DNA from 3 places in the Paenibacillus jiangxiensis genome. Region 3 is predicted to be linked to each of the others. Evidence: riboswitches for the same ligand, from Rfam matches in the RefSeq annotation. Region 3 holds a riboswitch; each other region holds the start of a gene.
The links. A riboswitch is a leader RNA that binds a small molecule or an ion and turns the genes downstream of it on or off. The one in region 3 is predicted to bind glycine.

Region 1 (5,476 bases), on a different contig from region 3:
CTGAAGGAAGTTACTTCGAAGACCCGTATTCCGCTTCTGCAAAACGGTGACATCGACATGATCATCGCTACCATGACGATTACGGAAGAACGCAAACAGCAGGTAGACTTCAGCGACGTATATTTTGAAGCAGGCCAGTCTCTGCTCGTTCCGAAAGGCAGCCCGATTACCGGCTTAGATTCTTTAACTAAAGGCACAACCGTCCTGGCCGTTAAAGGCTCCACCTCCGTAAAAAATATCAGGGAAAAGGCTCCGGATGCCGAAGTACTTGAGTTTGAAAACTATCAGGACGCATTCAACGCGCTCAAAGCCAATAAAGGCGACGCTCTGACTACAGACAACGCAATTCTGCTTGGTATGCAGCAGCAGGACCCGAACTTCCAGCTGGTCGGCGGCAACTTCACTGACGAACCATACGGCATCGCAGTCAAGAAGGGCTCCACTGATTTGCTGCAGGCAGTAAACGATACGCTGGCTGACCTGAAATCAAGCGGCGAATATGACAAACTTTATGAGCAATGGCTTGGCGTTAAACCTGAATAAGAGAATGGCGGAAGGAGCCGCAGCAGCGTGCTCCTTCTTTCTTGCCATCGGTTAACGGAGGTGTGATCCGCACATGCTAACTTTTGACGTTAATGTCCTGTTCAATTATTGGGACCTGTACATGGAAGGCTTCCTGAACACCATCAAGGTCAGCTTGATTGCTCTTGTGTCAAGCTTTCTGCTTGGGGCCTTGATTGCCATTTTCCGGATAGCACCCTTCAAGCCGCTGAATTGGCTTGGTACCGTTTATGTGGAAATCTTCCGGAATATCCCGCTGTTGATTACGGTCTATATTTTCTATTTGGGTCTTGGTCCTCTCGGCATCAACCTTGATGGTTTTGCTTCAGGCACTATTGGATTGTCCATTTATACCGCCGCTTATATAGCGGAAGCCATACGGGCGGGCATTCAGACGGTGCCCAAAGGCCAGATGGAAGCAGGGCGTTCGTCCGGTTTGACGTATAATCAAACGATGATCCATATCATTCTGCCGCAGGCCATCAAGATTGCGCTGCCGGCCATCGGCAATCAGTTCATTAACTTGTTCAAGAACTCATCCATTCTTGCCGTCGTTGCCGGCGCGGATTTGATGCTGATGTCCGACCGGATCAACTCGGAGACATTCTTGCCTGTCAGCGTTTATGCGTTCACCGCTTTATTATATCTGGTCGTTACCCTTCCGCTCAGCTTTTTCATGCTGTACCTGGAAAAGCGGCTGGCCAAAACATCTTAAGGAGGGAAGCCTGTTATGGATTTTACAGGATTATTTACTGGGCCTAACGTCAAATTTATACTGCAGGGTTTCCTCCTTACGTTGGAAGTCGGCATCTGGTCCATTGTTATCAGCACAATCGCGGGCATCATATTCGGAATTTTACGTTATACCCGAATTCCTGTTATTTCGCAGGCGGCTGCCACCATTATTGACCTGATCCGCAACCTGCCGCTTCTGCTCATCATTTATTTCCTGTTCCTCGTCCTGAAGCCGCTCGGATTTGATGTCGATTTGAAATGGTCCGCCATCATCGGTTTGTCCATTTTCGAAGGGGCCATGATTGCCGAGGTTGTGCGCAGCGGCTTGAAGTCTGTTGACAAAGGGCAGATTGAGGCCGCACGGTCTTCAGGTCTGAATTACGTTCAGACGCTGTGGCATATCATTCTTCCGCAGGGCCTGCGGCGCATGATACCGCCATTGGTCAGCCAGTATATTTCATTGATGAAAGATACGTCGCTGGCGGTCATTATCTCGCTGCCTGAGCTGACGCACAGCGCGCAGATTGCCGGCGCTCAGAACCAGTCGTTCGTTGTTCCTGCCCTACTGTTTGCGGCTTTCCTATATTTTGCCGTGAACTACAGCATGTCGCTAATTGCCAGGAAGCTGGAAGTACGGACCCACTGAACAGTCATGAGCTAGTCATGGGTCAATGAGCATTGACACGTTTACGGCTATCCTTTACTCTTAATTTGAATCATTGAATTGAATACCACCGCGGATGAGGCTGACGGGAGAGACCTGATCGATTTTTAGGATACAGGGCACCGAAGGAGCAAGCTGCACGGCACCCGGCCGGCAGTTAATCTCTCAGGTACATGTACCGCCAGCTGACGCAGCTCTGGAGAGTGCGTTTTTTTAGCCACCAAAGGGGTAAGACGGGTCAAGGCCTGTCAGAAACTCTCAGGTACAAAGGACAGAGACAAGGGACTATTTCCTTGTTCTGTCCTTTTTTTGCGCTTACATATTAACGTAGTAAGTGAATGAATACTGCACCATATTAAGGAGGAATGGATAAGTGCGCTTCAAGGATGTATTCTCCATCATCGGCCCGGCCATGACGGGTCCGTCAAGCTCGCATACAGCCGGTGCCGTGCGCCTTGGCCGCATGGCCCGGCACTGGCTTGGTGGAGTGCCTGAACATGCCAAAATGACACTGTACGGCTCTTTCGCGGATACTTACAAAGGACATGGGACGGATCTGGCCCTGCTGGGCGGCCTGCTTGATTATGACACAGATGATGCCCGCATCCCCGATGCTGAGCAGTGTGCGAAGCAGGCCGGGATGACCTTTGAGTTTGTTACGAGCGGCCTCCCCGCTCCTCACCCCAATACGGTCCGGTTCGAACTGCAGCGCGGCGGTGAAAAGCGCACGCTGCTCGGTTCATCCATTGGCGGAGGAAATATAAATGTGCAGCAACTCAATGAGTTCCGCGTCAATTTGACGGGTGAATTCCCGGCTCTGATCCTGCTTCATTCCGACAAGCCGGGCATGCTTGGGGCTGTAACCTCCTCACTCGGGGCAGCAGGGGTGAATATCGCTTATATGCATGTTGACCGCAAAGGGCGGGACGGTGAGGCTTTAACAGCGATTGAGACGGACAGCGCTGTCCCTGAACAGGTCATCACCGAGCTGCAATCACTAACCCATATGTATGAAGTGAGAAATATCGATATCCGCAGCAAAAACAGGCGGCAGCCATAGAAGATATTAAAAGGAGCAAAAACCTATGCGTTTCAGTCATCTTCACGAAATCAGCAAAATCTGCAAACAGGAGTCCAAAACAATCAGCGCACTAATGATTGAAGAACAATCCCGGGAGACGGACACGCCTGCCCAGGACGTGATCAGTCAGATGGCCGACTATTACGAGGTGATGAAGGAAGCCGTACGCCGCGGCCTGACGGAGGATACCGTATCACGCAGCGGTTTAACGGGCGGAGACGGCAAACGGGTGGCGGAGTATCTCCGGTCGGGAGAAACCTGCTCAGGAGAAGGCTCTGCGCTCGCCATGGCCTACGCCCTTTCCGTCTCCGAAGTAAATGCCTCAATGGGCCGGATTGTGGCTACGCCTACAGCCGGCTCCTGCGGTGTCATTCCAGGGGTGTTCATCAGTGCGCAGGAGAGATTCGGATGGACGGATGAGCATATGGTTCGCGGCCTCTTCACGGCGGGAGCCATCGGTTATGTGATCGCCAATAACTCATTTATCTCCGGCGCCGAAGGAGGCTGCCAGGCTGAGATTGGCTCCGCCATCGGCATGGCTGCAGGCGCTATGGTCGAGCTGCGCGGCGGCACTCCCGAGCAGGCGGTTCATGCTGTCGGCCTGGCCCTGAAAAACACGCTGGGCCTGATCTGCGATCCCGTTGCCGGTCTCGTCGAGATCCCCTGTATCGTGCGCAACGGGCTCGGGGCGGTAACAGCTCTGGCTGCGGCCGATATGGCACTGGCAGGTGTGCGCAGTGCCATTCCATCGGATGAAGTCATTGACGTCATGCTTGAAGTTGGCAGCGCCATGCCCGTCAAGCACCGGGAGACCGCCAAAGGCGGCCTTGCCCAAACCCCGACAGGCCGACGGATGACAGAAGCGCTGGCCGGCAGTCGCAAGGCAGAGGCAAGGGATAAGAGTTAGTTCCGTTCTTGCTTCAGCAGCGTACAAAGCCATCATGCACATAACAGAAGAAGGCCGTTCCCGTTTAAGCGGGAGCGGCCTTTCTGCTAATAACCCAATTATTTTTCTGTTACATTGACAACAACCTTGGCTGTCTTGCCTGCAAACTTCAGAGTGACGTTGGTTTTCCCTTTGCTGATGCCTTTTATCACTCCGTCTTTGGCCGTAGCCACAAGAATTCTGGAGGAGGCCCACACCCCTTTTTTCGTTACATCCCCCTCCGAACCGTCCATATACGTAGCCGTTCCGGTCAGTTGTACCTGCTGGCCGACAGTAAGGTTCAACAACACCTCGCTGGTTTCAAGGTATTTCAGTGCATCTACCGTAACCGGCACTCTGACCGTTTTACCGCCGTATTTTGCCGTAATATTGGTCTTTCCATATCCGGTTGCCGTTACGGTACCGCCTTTCACGGTTGCCACCTTGTAGCTGCCTGTTGTCCATTCTGCTTTATTAGTGACGTCGACTTTCGAACCGTCGCTTAGCGTTGCTGTAATTTTAAGATTACCTGTTTCACCGGTTTTTAGCGAAAGGGCAACTTCAGATGCTGTAATTTTGGTGGCCGTGTCTACCTGAACCGTAATGGTTACCTTTTGGCCGCCATATTTTGCAGTAATATTCGCTTTGCCTTTTTTATAAGCAGTGACATAGCCGTTTTTGATGGAAGCAATCGCCGTACTGCTTGAAGACCATTCCGCGTCTTTCGTTACATTTCTTGTATCGCCCTTCGAATTCGTTGCTGTGAGTGTAATCAGTTGTGGTTCATCTCCGGCCGACATGACAATCAGAAACTTATCAGCCTCAAGCTCAGCAGCAAGGCCAACTTCCACTTTAACGGTCGCTTTCAGACTCCCATAGGTTGCAGTTATAGTGGCTTCGCCCTCGGAAATACCTGTGATCAGGCCTGAAGAATCCACCGTCGCAGCTTTGGCGCTGCTTGTGGTCCATTCCGCTTCATTCGTTACATCTTCCGTTGTTCCATCTTTGTAGGTTACCGTCAGCTGCTGCTGATACGTATCATCAATATCGAGAACGAGTGATTTGGATTTCACTTCCAGCTTCGTAGGCTCGCCAACTGTAACGGTAACTGTTGCTGTTTTGCCATTGTAGGTTGCGGTAATAACCGCAGTCCCTTTGTTGTAAGCCGTCAGCTTACCCTTGTTTACATATACAATACTGTCCTTATCCGATGTCCAGGTCGCGCTATCCGTTACAACCTCCGTCGATCCGTCCGTATAGGTTACTTTGGCTGTCAATTGAACGGGTTCGCCATTCGGGGACATGGAAATTTTCGAGCTGCCGATGTCCAAATGGGATGCCGTCTCTACATTTACGGTAATGGTGGCCGATTTACCGCCATATGTCGCTGTAACCGTAGCGGTCCCGGAGTTATAAGCCGTGATCAGTCCTCCATCGGACACATAGGCAATATCCTCGTTGCTTGATGCCCACGTTGCCTGGCTCGTAACATCAGTTCCATTTTCATCCT
Region 2 (5,476 bases), on a different contig from region 3:
TGAATACCATTCGTCTGCCAAGAATGCTGGCAGGTCTGTTCGCCGGATTTGCTTTCGGCCTTGCCGGATACACCTTCCAGACCATGCTGCGCAATCCCCTTGCAAACCCGAATGTCATTGGTATTACCTCCGGCTCAAGCGCGGCGGCTGTTTTATGTATAACCATATTTCATACTAGCGGAGCTGTCATTTCCGTTGCTTCAGTCATTGCAGGTCTTGCTACAGTAATACTCATTTATATATTGTCCAGAGGAAAATCATTTTCGGTCGGGCGGTTAATTCTGATCGGAATCGGCATACAGGCCATGCTTGATGCCATGATATCCTATCTTCTGCTGATTGGTGCACAACAGGATATTCCCGCAGCACTCAGGTGGCTCACCGGCAGCCTTAATGGCTCTCAAATGGACGAACTCCCGCCTCTTGTGATAACGGTTATGATCTTTGCGCCTATCGTTATCGTGCTGGGAAAACATCTAAGTATATTGGAGCTTGGAGAACAATCGGCTACTTCTCTCGGTGTGGACACGGACAAGACAAGAATAGCGCTTATTTTGAGTTCCGTCTGCATGATTGCTATTGCTACCGCTACCACGGGCCCAATAGCCTTTGTCTCCTTCCTTTCGGGACCGATTGCAAAAAGATTAGCCGGTGCTGGCTTCTCAAACGCAATTCCGGCGGGTCTTGTTGGTGTCAACTTGGTTCTGGCGGCAGATCTAATCGGACAATTTGCTTTTGAGTACAGATTCCCTGTAGGCATTATAACCGGATTACTCGGAGCACCGTATCTGATCTTCCTGCTCATCCGAATGAATCGAAAGGGAGAACTATAATGAAACCGACACATCTTTTTCAAGCCGAACAAATCGTAGCAGGTTATGAGAATAGAACGGTTATACAAGGAGTAGACCTTGTTATCCCCAGTAATAAAATAAGCGTTATTATTGGAGCAAACGGCTGCGGAAAGTCTACCCTTCTGAAAACACTGGCAAGGCTGATAAAGCCTGCATCCGGCAATGTCTCTCTTGGCGGAAAGCCGATTGGCAAAATTCCACCAAAACAATTGGCTAGAATCTTGGGACTGCTGCCGCAGTCCCCCATTGTTCCGGAAGGAATTTCTGTTGCGGATTTGGTGGGACGAGGAAGATTTCCGCACCAATCCGTACTCAGCGGATGGACAAAAAAGGATGTTGAGGCCGTTGCGGAAGCGATGAGAATTATGGATATAACCGAGCTTGCCAACCATCATATTGACGAGCTGTCGGGCGGCCAAAGACAGCGCGTCTGGATTGCCATGGCTCTGGCGCAAGAAACAGATATTTTATTGCTCGATGAACCGACAACCTATTTGGACATCACCTATCAAGTGGAAATTCTTGACCTGCTCACAGACCTTAACCGAAAACACGGAACTACCATTGTCATGGTTCTTCATGATATCAACTTGTCCGCGCGATACGCAGACCATATTTTTGCGCTTCAAAAAGGAAAGCTTGTGGCAGAGGGCGAGCCATCAAAGGTGATAACAAGCACATTGGTCAAGGACATTTTCGGGCTCGATTGCACGGTGATCAAAGACCCCGTTTCTGGTTCTCCGTTGGTGATACCAAGAGGACGATACCATGTGAATGAATAAAAGGCACCCGAATCGGATGCCTTTTACACATCAGGTCACGTTAACACATGGCGTAGCGGATGTCAGCCATCTATGGATTGCTGATTTTTTTACTTTGTTGTTCTTCCCCTTCTTCTGCTTGCATACACAGCAAATAATAGAATAAACCAGAGCGGTGTCAATAATAACGCCGGACGAGTCTCATCAGCGAAGAGCATTACCATAAGAATGAATGCAAACAACGTCAGGACAGCATAATTAATGAACGGCGTAAACGGTGCTTTGAATTTGGATTGTTCATGTAATTGCGGCTGTGTCTTCTTGTACCTTATATGGCAAATAAGAACGACACCCCAAACCCAAATAAAACAAATGGCGCTAATGGTTGTCACAATGCCAAAAGCTTGTTCCGGAATCAGCTTGCTTAAAAGAGCCCCCACGGAAACAACCAGTGTGGATATGAATAACGCGTTGCTTGGTACATGATTTTTATTCAGTTTGGCTAAATTGGACGGACCCTGATTATTCCTGCCCAAATTATATAAGATCCGGCTTGTTGAAAACATTCCGCTGTTACAACCGGAAGCGGCTGACGTCAATACGACGAAGTTAATAATTCCTGCGGCAATGGGAATCCCCACCAAACTAAATGTTTTAACAAAAGGACTTTCTGCCGCATTCAGCTCCGTCCATGGGTTAATGCATAACAAGGCAAGCAATGCGCCAATGTAGAAAAACAGAATTCTTAAAGGAATTTTATTAATGGCTGATGGGATATTTTTTTCCGGATTGGATGTTTCCGCCGCCGATACACCCACCACTTCCACACCGACATAAGCAAACACAACCATTTGAAAGGAAAGCAGGAAGCCTGAAATCCCGTTTGGAAAAATACCGCCATGCCCCCAAATATTTTTTAAAGCAACCTCTCCCGTATCCGTTTTGAATCCCAGCACCAGCAATATAATGCCAATGGCAATCAGTGCGAGAATCGTCACGACCTTGATTAAAGCAAACCAGAATTCCAATTCTCCAAAACTTTTAACCGTTAATAAATTCAGTCCCAATAAAATGATCAAGCAAATGATCACAGGTATCCATTGGGGAATATCAAACCAATACTGCACGTATATCCCAACGGCAATGATGTCGGCCATAGCGATCATGATCCAACAAAACCAATACGTCCATCCGGTTACAAATGCTGTTCGCGGCCCAAGATAATCTTCGGTAATGTCTGTAAAAGACTGATACCCCGCTTTGGATAACAGAAGTTCTCCCAGCGCTCTCATCACAAAAAAAACGGCGATTCCCACGATGAAATAAGCAAAGATAATGGATGGCCCTGCCAGCTGTATTGCTTTACCCGATCCTAAAAATAACCCGGTACCAATGGTCCCGCCGATTGCAATGAGCTGAACGTGCCGATTTTTCAAATTTCTCTTCAATTCTTGTTGCGCCAAAACCGGACCCTCCTTAATGTCAAACGGAATTTTGCCAAATAAAAAAAGAGATTGGATCGCTCCAATCTCATGGTCATAAGAATAATAAATAAGCTTTGTTATACTGAAAATCAGCATAACAAATGGATTACTTAGTACTCTTCTGTCCTTTTGCCTGAGATGGTGAACCCTTCGGCGCCACGGAATTCCCGCGGTCTCTCCAGAAGCTGCTCCTGCTATAGTACGATCCATAGCAATCATAGCCTGCTTATTATAAAATTTTTAAGTGTCAACTTCTTGCGAAATGTTTTTTCAATATTAATCCCAGTTAAATAAAATGTCAACAGTGGTAAATTCTATTTTTGATATTCAGCAAATCTAATCCGATTGCGTCCATTCGCCTTGGCTTGATAAAGCGCCTTATCTGCCTCAGAAAGGAGTCCTATTAAGTCCCCTTCCGGACTGGCCGGTAAATGTTCATGTTCAAAATTTTCAACAGATAATCCCCCCATGCTGAGGGTAATGGAAACAGGTTCGTTTTCTTGCCCCACCAAAATGCGAGTGGACTCTACCAATAATCTCACTTGTTCCGCCAGCTCTTCAGCTAACCGGCGGTCTGTATCCGGCAAATAGATGATGAATTCCTCCCCGCCGTAACGGATTAGAATATCCGTACTGCGAAGAGATTGTTTAACGGTCTGGGCAGTACGATAAAGGACTTCATCCCCTATGACATGTCCAAAGCGGTCATTAATGGCTTTAAAGAAATCCACATCAAACAGGATTAGTGAAAATGGAGTCCTATCTTGAATATTGGCTTTAATCTGTTGAGTTAACTGTTCGGTTAAATAGTGGCGATTGTAGCAATTTGTCAAGCTGTCCGTAAGCGCCATTTCCCTGAGTTTTTGATTGGCTATGGATAATTCGTTGCGAATGCTATCAAGAGAATGATTGCGTTCCCGCAGGATTTCATTCTGCCGATTTAGTTCTTTTACAAGATAGCGCTCTTGCGAGACATCCTGAAACATAAGAATACGACCAATTTGCATACGGTAAGAGTCAACGATTGGAGAAGCTTGCAATATAAAATGACTCACGATATCTCGCCCAATGATAATTTCAATTTGAGATAACGTATTATTTTTATACTTGTAATGATCGAGGAACCTCCGGCTGCTGCCAGCTACTCGAACAGATCCCAGAAATTTCTCCATATCAAAATAGTCCCCCACATTTACATCCACAAATAACCGTAAGGCTTTGTTGACTTCAATAATGGATTCGTTCTCGTCTACTACCATAATTCCATACGGAATTGTATTGATCACATCATCATGAGCGATGGTGACAATATCCAAAACATTGTATCTTTTAATGACAAATACAAAAAATAAAGCAGAGATAAAAATGCCCGCCGAGGTCAACCCCGGAACGATCGGGAGCCACTCCCTTAAGACCACATTAAGAAGCAGGTCCGTTAATGCAAAAGTGGCCAGCACGAAGATTCCCCAGAGCGTTATTTTGACTTGTTTTTTGATGGTTAATATCGTTCTGCAAGAATGGAATGCCCCAAATAAAAAAGAGAGCGAAGCAAAAAAATAGCATAATAAAATGACGATCACAACCCAAAACCATGGACCGTATTCTCTATGTATGTACCCGCCACCCAGCGGTTTTACGAACAGGTTAAACGGGTTCATGGCTACGCCGACTGCTGCAACAACAGCGGGGATCGACAGCAAGAGTAATCTCTTTCTTCCTAATCTATTTGCATTTCCGGTAAGAAAGGCTGTTAGAAGAAGCCAACCACTCCCCAACATCGAAAGCGCAACAAAAGACAGGGTCACATATAACAGCTGTAAATGCCCATCACGCGTAATACCTGTAGCAAATTGACACAGCGGCCAAAGCATCATCAGGAAATGGAACAAAAGGTAAACTTTACGCAAATCAGTAATTGTAACAGTTGCAAACACATATACGAATAATGCAAATAACAGGAGGAACAAAGAGAGATCGTACCATACGGATAAGCTCACAAATCTTCTCCTTTTTAATCCGACAACTTCGATAATTCACATCGATTCTATTATAGTATATTCCTTATAAATAAATATTAAAATAAATATCATAAGATCACTAAAAAAAACCACAACAGGCTATACGAATCGCTCTTTGCTATCCACAGCAAAAGACCCTTTTGCATGCTGCAGAAGGGTCACAGTTACTTTATTAATGGATCATTGACATGATCTATTCTAATCTCTGCTGACCAGACTTATACCTGGGTATTACGGCTAAATTGATTCACAGCACTGAACAGAGCTTTTACAGATGAGGTCATAATATCAACATCAATGCCGCAGCCCCAGTACACGCTGCCGTCCGGAGCCGTGATACCGATATAAGAGACAGCCTG
Region 3 (5,476 bases):
TATAGGATTGGAATTCAAAAATAGCCTGCAGCTCTCCCTGGCTTACTTCCGGCTGATAAGGGGTGTATGCCGTATAAAATTCCGAGCGGGAAATGACATGATTAATCACGGACGGAATATGGTGATCATAGATGCCTGCGCCCAGAAAGCTGGCGTGGGTCTCGCTGCTGGCATTGCTGCCGGCTAGCGCCGACATATGGCGGGTCAGGGCCCGTTCATCCAGTCTTGAAGAAACGGGCAGCTCGCCCCGGAAACGAATTTTTTCGGGAATATCCTTGAACAGGTCCTCAATGCTGTCGGCGCCGACTGTATGAAGCATCTCGGCGCGATCTTGCTTGGTCATCGGTAAGTATCTGTGCTGATTCATTGGCTGCGCTCCTCTCAATATCCGTTATGTTCCGGTTATCTCTATTTCGTTCGTTTGTAGAACGGTGCCTTAATAACCTCTGCTTTGAGGCGTTTGCCCCGGATTTCTACCTCAACCTGCGTGCCAAGCTGGGCAAAATGGCTGTCAATCAGCGCAAGCCCCAGATTCCGCTTCAGGGTAGGGGACTGCGTTCCTGTCGTCACTTCGCCAATCTGCTCCGACTCCGCGAATACCGGATAATGTGAACGCGGAATGCCGCGGTCCAGCATTTCCAGGCCAACGAGCTTGCGTGGAGTCCCTTGCTCCTTCTGTGCAAGCAGTGCTTCATGACCGATAAACGGCCCTTTATCCAGCTTGACGAAAAAGCCCAGGCCCGCCTCCAGCGGGGAAATGGTCGCAGACAGCTCCTGGCCGTACAGCGGCAGTTTCGCTTCGAAGCGCAGCGTGTCCCGTGCACCCAGACCGGCGGGCACCAGCCCGTGGGTTTCCCCTGCTTTCATCAGCCCCTGCCAAATCAGCGGGGCATCCTCGGTACGGCAGTAGATCTCGAAGCCGTCTTCTCCTGTGTATCCAGTGCGGGATATGAGTGCTGACGCCCCGAACAAATTGGCATGCTCAACAAAACGGAAGGAGCCGAGTGAAGTGACATCGCTGTCTACGGTGCCGGTAAGGATGTCTACTGCTGCAGGACCCTGAAGGGCAAGCAGCGCAGTTTGATCTGATACATTTTCCATTTGCACATCGGCCGGTTTATGCTGCTGCAGCCATTCCCAATCCTTCTCGATATTCGAGGCATTCACGACGAGCATGTAGGAATCGCGGCCGCGTTTGTAGACAAGCAGGTCGTCCACGACACCTCCATCCGGGTAACACATCAGCGTGTACTGGGCCTGGCCGTCTTCCAGCCTGGATACGTCGTTAGTGGTTACATGCTGCAGAAAGCTTACCGCTTCAGCGCCTGTTACGTTGAACTCTCCCATATGGGAGACATCGAACAGTCCGGCCCGTTCTCGTACGGCTTCGTGCTCCTTTTGGATGCCGCTAAACTGGACAGGCAGCTCCCAGCCGCCAAAATCAATGCAGCGCACGCCGGGATACCCGGCATACAGCGGGTACAGTGGTGTTCTTTTCAATGCGGTCAACACAATTCACCTCGCAAAAGAGTTGGCACAGCTTATGGAAAAGCAAAGAAGGACAGGCCAAAGAAGGGGGACATGGCTTTCCAGCCATTCCATTCTTCAGCTCTGTCCTTGATACCTGAGAGTTGCCCTGCTTGGTTACAGGTTTCCCCTTGGGTGACCCGCTGCTGCGGATTCTCTCCAGAGTTGCGTCCGGTAAAGGTCCTTTTGCCTGAGAGATTCACCGCTTGCCGGCTTACTCCTTCGGCGTTACCTGCTGATTCCGCGGATACAAGGCAAGCACGGGGCTGGCTTCACACTTCACACTGCCAATCCGCCCGGTCCTGTTCAGACGCGCCTTGGCGCATCATTTTCCCGGAATATCGGTAATCTCTCCCTATACGTTCATCCGCTATTCAATCTATAACCATTAATACGCGATCACCGGACATATGTCAATAAATTTGTCATATTTTAAGACGGATAACAAAATGTAAGCCATTACCCTTCCTTTAGTGCTTTAATCCGGAAAAAAAGAAGTGGTTTTTTGTAAGCAATATTGACATTTAAATCTTGCTTGGCTTAATCTTACGTTGAAAAAGAGAAAGCGAAAGAACAGCTTAGGGGAACATCAAAGTGTTTTATGGCCGAAAATTCCAGTGGAAATGGAGCGGTATACATGAGCGAAGTTAAAGAAAACTATTTGTACAGTGAAGAGCATGAATGGGTGAAAATTACGGAAGAAGGAACCTTGCTGGTCGGCATCTCCGATTTTGCGCAGCATCAGCTTGGCGACATTGTGTTTGTCGAGCTGCCCGAGGAAGGCGGAACTCTGGAAGCTGGCGCAAGCGTGGGTACAATCGAATCTGTCAAAACGGTGTCCGATCTGTATGCTCCAGTAAGCGGTACGGTGATTAAAGTGAACGGGTCGCTGCAGGATTCGCCTGAGCTGGTCAACAGTTCGCCGTACGAGGATGGCTGGATGCTTGAAATCCAGGTGGATGGCGACATTAATGATGCAGTAAGCAAACTGCTGAGTGCAGAAGCGTATAGCCGGCTTGTGGAAGAGGCTTAATGAAGCATTCACTCTAAAATAGGATATTTGTCCTATTTGCTACGTTTTTTTCGAAAAAACGACATAAAGTGTATGCAAGCGTATATTCGTTTTTGCAAGCATATTGATAAGCATGGCAGCCTGATATCTCATGTGAGATACAGCGGCCATGCTTTTTGCCGTTTGGTCAACAACTTTGGAACCAAGACATAATGTTCAGGGAAATTGCGGTTAATACCGGCGAAGTTCGTTTATATTAAGGTATGACTATATGAATCGTATTTAGAGCATACTATTCTTCCCCCGAGAATCTTAAATTTAAATTTTGTCATCAACGTTCATGACGAAACTGCATTTTCATTTTATTGATGGAGATACCGTTTTCAATTAGGATGAAGGTAAGCAAAAGGATATGAGGCCTTTTACCTAAGGATTTGACAAAATCAGAAAAAGCGACAAATTCCTTTATTTCGTATCGAATTTTGACGAATCCTTAACCTGAAGGTTTCAATACATTGAGGAGGTTTTCAATATGAGTTCAGTGGACGCTAAGTCCGGAAGCGGCGGAGGCCTGCGCGTTGGAGTGCAGAAATTCGGACGCTTCCTGAGCGGCATGGTTATGCCGAACATGGGCGCATTTATCGCCTGGGGCTTGATTACGGCCCTCTTTATTCCAACAGGATGGATTCCAAACGAAAATTTTGCCACGCTTGTTGATCCGATGATCAAATACCTGCTGCCGCTGCTGATCGGTTACACAGGTGGTACAATGGTACACGGACAGCGCGGTGGTGTGGTCGGCGCGATCATGACGATCGGTGTCATTGTCGGCGCGGACATTCCAATGTTCCTTGGCGCCATGGCCGCAGGTCCGTTCGCGGCATGGGTAATCAAGCAGTTTGACAAAGCGGTTGAAGGCAAAATCAAATCCGGCTTCGAGATGCTGGTTAACAACTTCTCCGCAGGTATTATCGGTGCCATTCTGGCACTGCTTGCACATACGATTATCGGTCCGGTAATCGAAGTGATCAGTAAAGTGCTGTCGTCCGGAGTTCAGTTCTTGATGGACGCAGGATTGCTCCCACTTGTCAACATCATCATTGAACCTGGTAAAGTATTGTTCCTGAACAACGCCATTAACCATGGTATCCTGACACCAATTGCAACAGAGCAAGCTTCGCAAATGGGCAAATCGATTCTGTTCATGCTGGAGTCCAATCCGGGACCAGGTCTTGGCATTTTGCTTGCATACTGCTTCCTGGGCCGCGGTTCGGCTAAAGCTTCCGCTCCGGGCGCAGCGATCATTCACTTCTTTGGCGGTATTCATGAGATTTACTTCCCGTACATTCTGATGAGACCGATTCTGATCCTGGCTGCAATGGCCGGTGGTGTTGCAGGTACGTTTACATTCATGCTCACAGGCGCAGGTCTGGTAGCTGCTCCTTCGCCAGGCAGTATCTTTGCTTACTTTATTATGACGCCAAAAGGCGGTTATCTTCCGATGCTGGCCGGTGTCGTAGTAGCGGCGGTTGTCTCCTTCGTCGTTGCCGCGATTCTGCTGAAGACAGGCAAACAGACAGATGAGAGCCTGGAAGATGCATCCGAACGTATGAAAGATATGAAAAACCAAGGCAAAACGGGTAATGCAGCCGTAGCAGCCGATAACCGTGAAGCGGATCGTGCAGCAGCATTGGCTTCCAACAATGTCGTTAAGACCGATGTCAATAAAATCGTATTCTCTTGTGACGCAGGTATGGGATCGAGCGCCATGGGCGCATCCATTCTCCGCAAGAAAATGAAGCAGGCCGGCGTGGATGTGGTCGTAACGAACACCGCAATCAGCGAAATTCCGCAGGATGCCGACATCGTAATCACACAGAAAACGCTGACTGACCGTGCCAAAACGGTTGCGCCGAATGCGGAGCATATTTCCATCGACAACTTCCTGAAAAGCCCTGAATATGAGGAACTTGTGGAACGCCTGAAAAAATAATTCGTAATGCCTTACAATAAAGTTTTTCGGGTCATACGCACAGGCAGTTCAAGAGCGAAATCGGGAGGACGGTACGATGAATATTACCAAACGACAAAGCGAAATTCTTGAATTCCTGCTGCAGCAGACCAGAGAGGTGACTGCGGGCGACATTGCCGCCCGCATCAATGTCAGCACGAGAACCGTTTTGCGTGAGCTGAGTGCGGTAGAGAAATGGCTGGAGCCCCATGGGGTCAAGCTGGAAAAAAAAACCGGGATCGGAATCCATTTGGATGCCGATCCCTCTCGGCTTTTCCAGCTTCGTCAGCAGCTTTTTCGCTCGGAGTCGGTAGAGTATTCAGCAGAAGAGCGAAAGATTTACAGCTTATGCATGCTGCTGGATGACAGGGAGCCGATCAAGCTGATGTCGCTGGCTGCTGATTTGAAGGTGACAGTTGCAACCGTCAGCCATGATCTTGATGAGCTGCAGTCCTGGATTGAGAAGCATGGGCTTACTCTTGTGCGCAGGCGTGGATACGGTGTGCAGATCACTGGCAGGGAAACGGACATCAGGCGAGCCGTTTCCGAGCTGGGTTTGGAGCATCTCGATGAATCCGACTTGTTCGGAAAGGATTCGACCAGACACTCATCCCATGCCATGGATAAGCTGATGGAGCTGATCGGCAGAGATGTGATGCTGACGGTTGAGAACGCCTTATGGCAGCCGAATGAAAAATGGCTGGAAAACATGGTCGAGAGCAAATATATGGAACTGCTGATTCAGCTTTCTGTCGCCATCGCCCGTATCCGGCGGGGTTTTGCGGTCGAGCAGCCGGAATCGGAGCTGATCCTGGGGGCCAATGACGAAGAGGATAAAGTTCGCTCAGCTATGGTAGAGCGAATATGCGCCGAATTGTCGGTTGCACTGTCCCTTCAGTTCCATGAGCGGGAGAAAAAATATTTCA

Region 1: linked by a shared signal. The riboswitch ahead of sdaAB (L-serine ammonia-lyase, iron-sulfur-dependent subunit beta) and the one ahead of gcvT (glycine cleavage system aminomethyltransferase GcvT) in region 3 are both predicted to bind glycine.
Region 2: linked by a shared signal. The riboswitch ahead of ACI1P2_RS22575 (amino acid permease) and the one ahead of gcvT (glycine cleavage system aminomethyltransferase GcvT) in region 3 are both predicted to bind glycine.

Annotation. Positions count from the first base shown of each region.
Region 1 covers NZ_JBJURI010000047.1:17,089-22,564, forward strand. The annotation lists gene ACI1P2_RS29330 (transporter substrate-binding domain-containing protein) at 1-543, shown strand, start outside; gene ACI1P2_RS29335 (amino acid ABC transporter permease) at 617-1,276, shown strand; gene ACI1P2_RS29340 (amino acid ABC transporter permease) at 1,292-1,942, shown strand; glycine riboswitch at 2,037-2,151, shown strand; gene sdaAB (L-serine ammonia-lyase, iron-sulfur-dependent subunit beta) at 2,334-3,020, shown strand; gene sdaAA (L-serine ammonia-lyase, iron-sulfur-dependent, subunit alpha) at 3,046-3,948, shown strand; gene ACI1P2_RS29355 (Ig-like domain-containing protein) at 4,047-5,476, opposite strand, start outside.
Region 2 covers NZ_JBJURI010000026.1:38,206-43,681, forward strand. The annotation lists gene ACI1P2_RS22565 (FecCD family ABC transporter permease) at 1-833, shown strand, start outside; gene ACI1P2_RS22570 (ABC transporter ATP-binding protein) at 833-1,636, shown strand; gene ACI1P2_RS22575 (amino acid permease) at 1,726-3,078, opposite strand; glycine riboswitch at 3,211-3,291, opposite strand; gene ACI1P2_RS22580 (histidine kinase N-terminal 7TM domain-containing diguanylate cyclase) at 3,414-5,096, opposite strand; gene leuA (2-isopropylmalate synthase) at 5,336-5,476, opposite strand, start outside.
Region 3 covers NZ_JBJURI010000013.1:63,674-69,149, reverse strand. The annotation lists gene gcvPA (aminomethyl-transferring glycine dehydrogenase subunit GcvPA) at 1-367, opposite strand, end outside; gene gcvT (glycine cleavage system aminomethyltransferase GcvT) at 409-1,509, opposite strand; glycine riboswitch at 1,602-1,695, opposite strand; glycine riboswitch at 1,709-1,787, opposite strand; gene gcvH (glycine cleavage system protein GcvH) at 2,165-2,560, shown strand; gene ACI1P2_RS14105 (PTS mannitol transporter subunit IICB) at 3,072-4,532, shown strand; gene ACI1P2_RS14100 (BglG family transcription antiterminator) at 4,609-5,476, shown strand, end outside.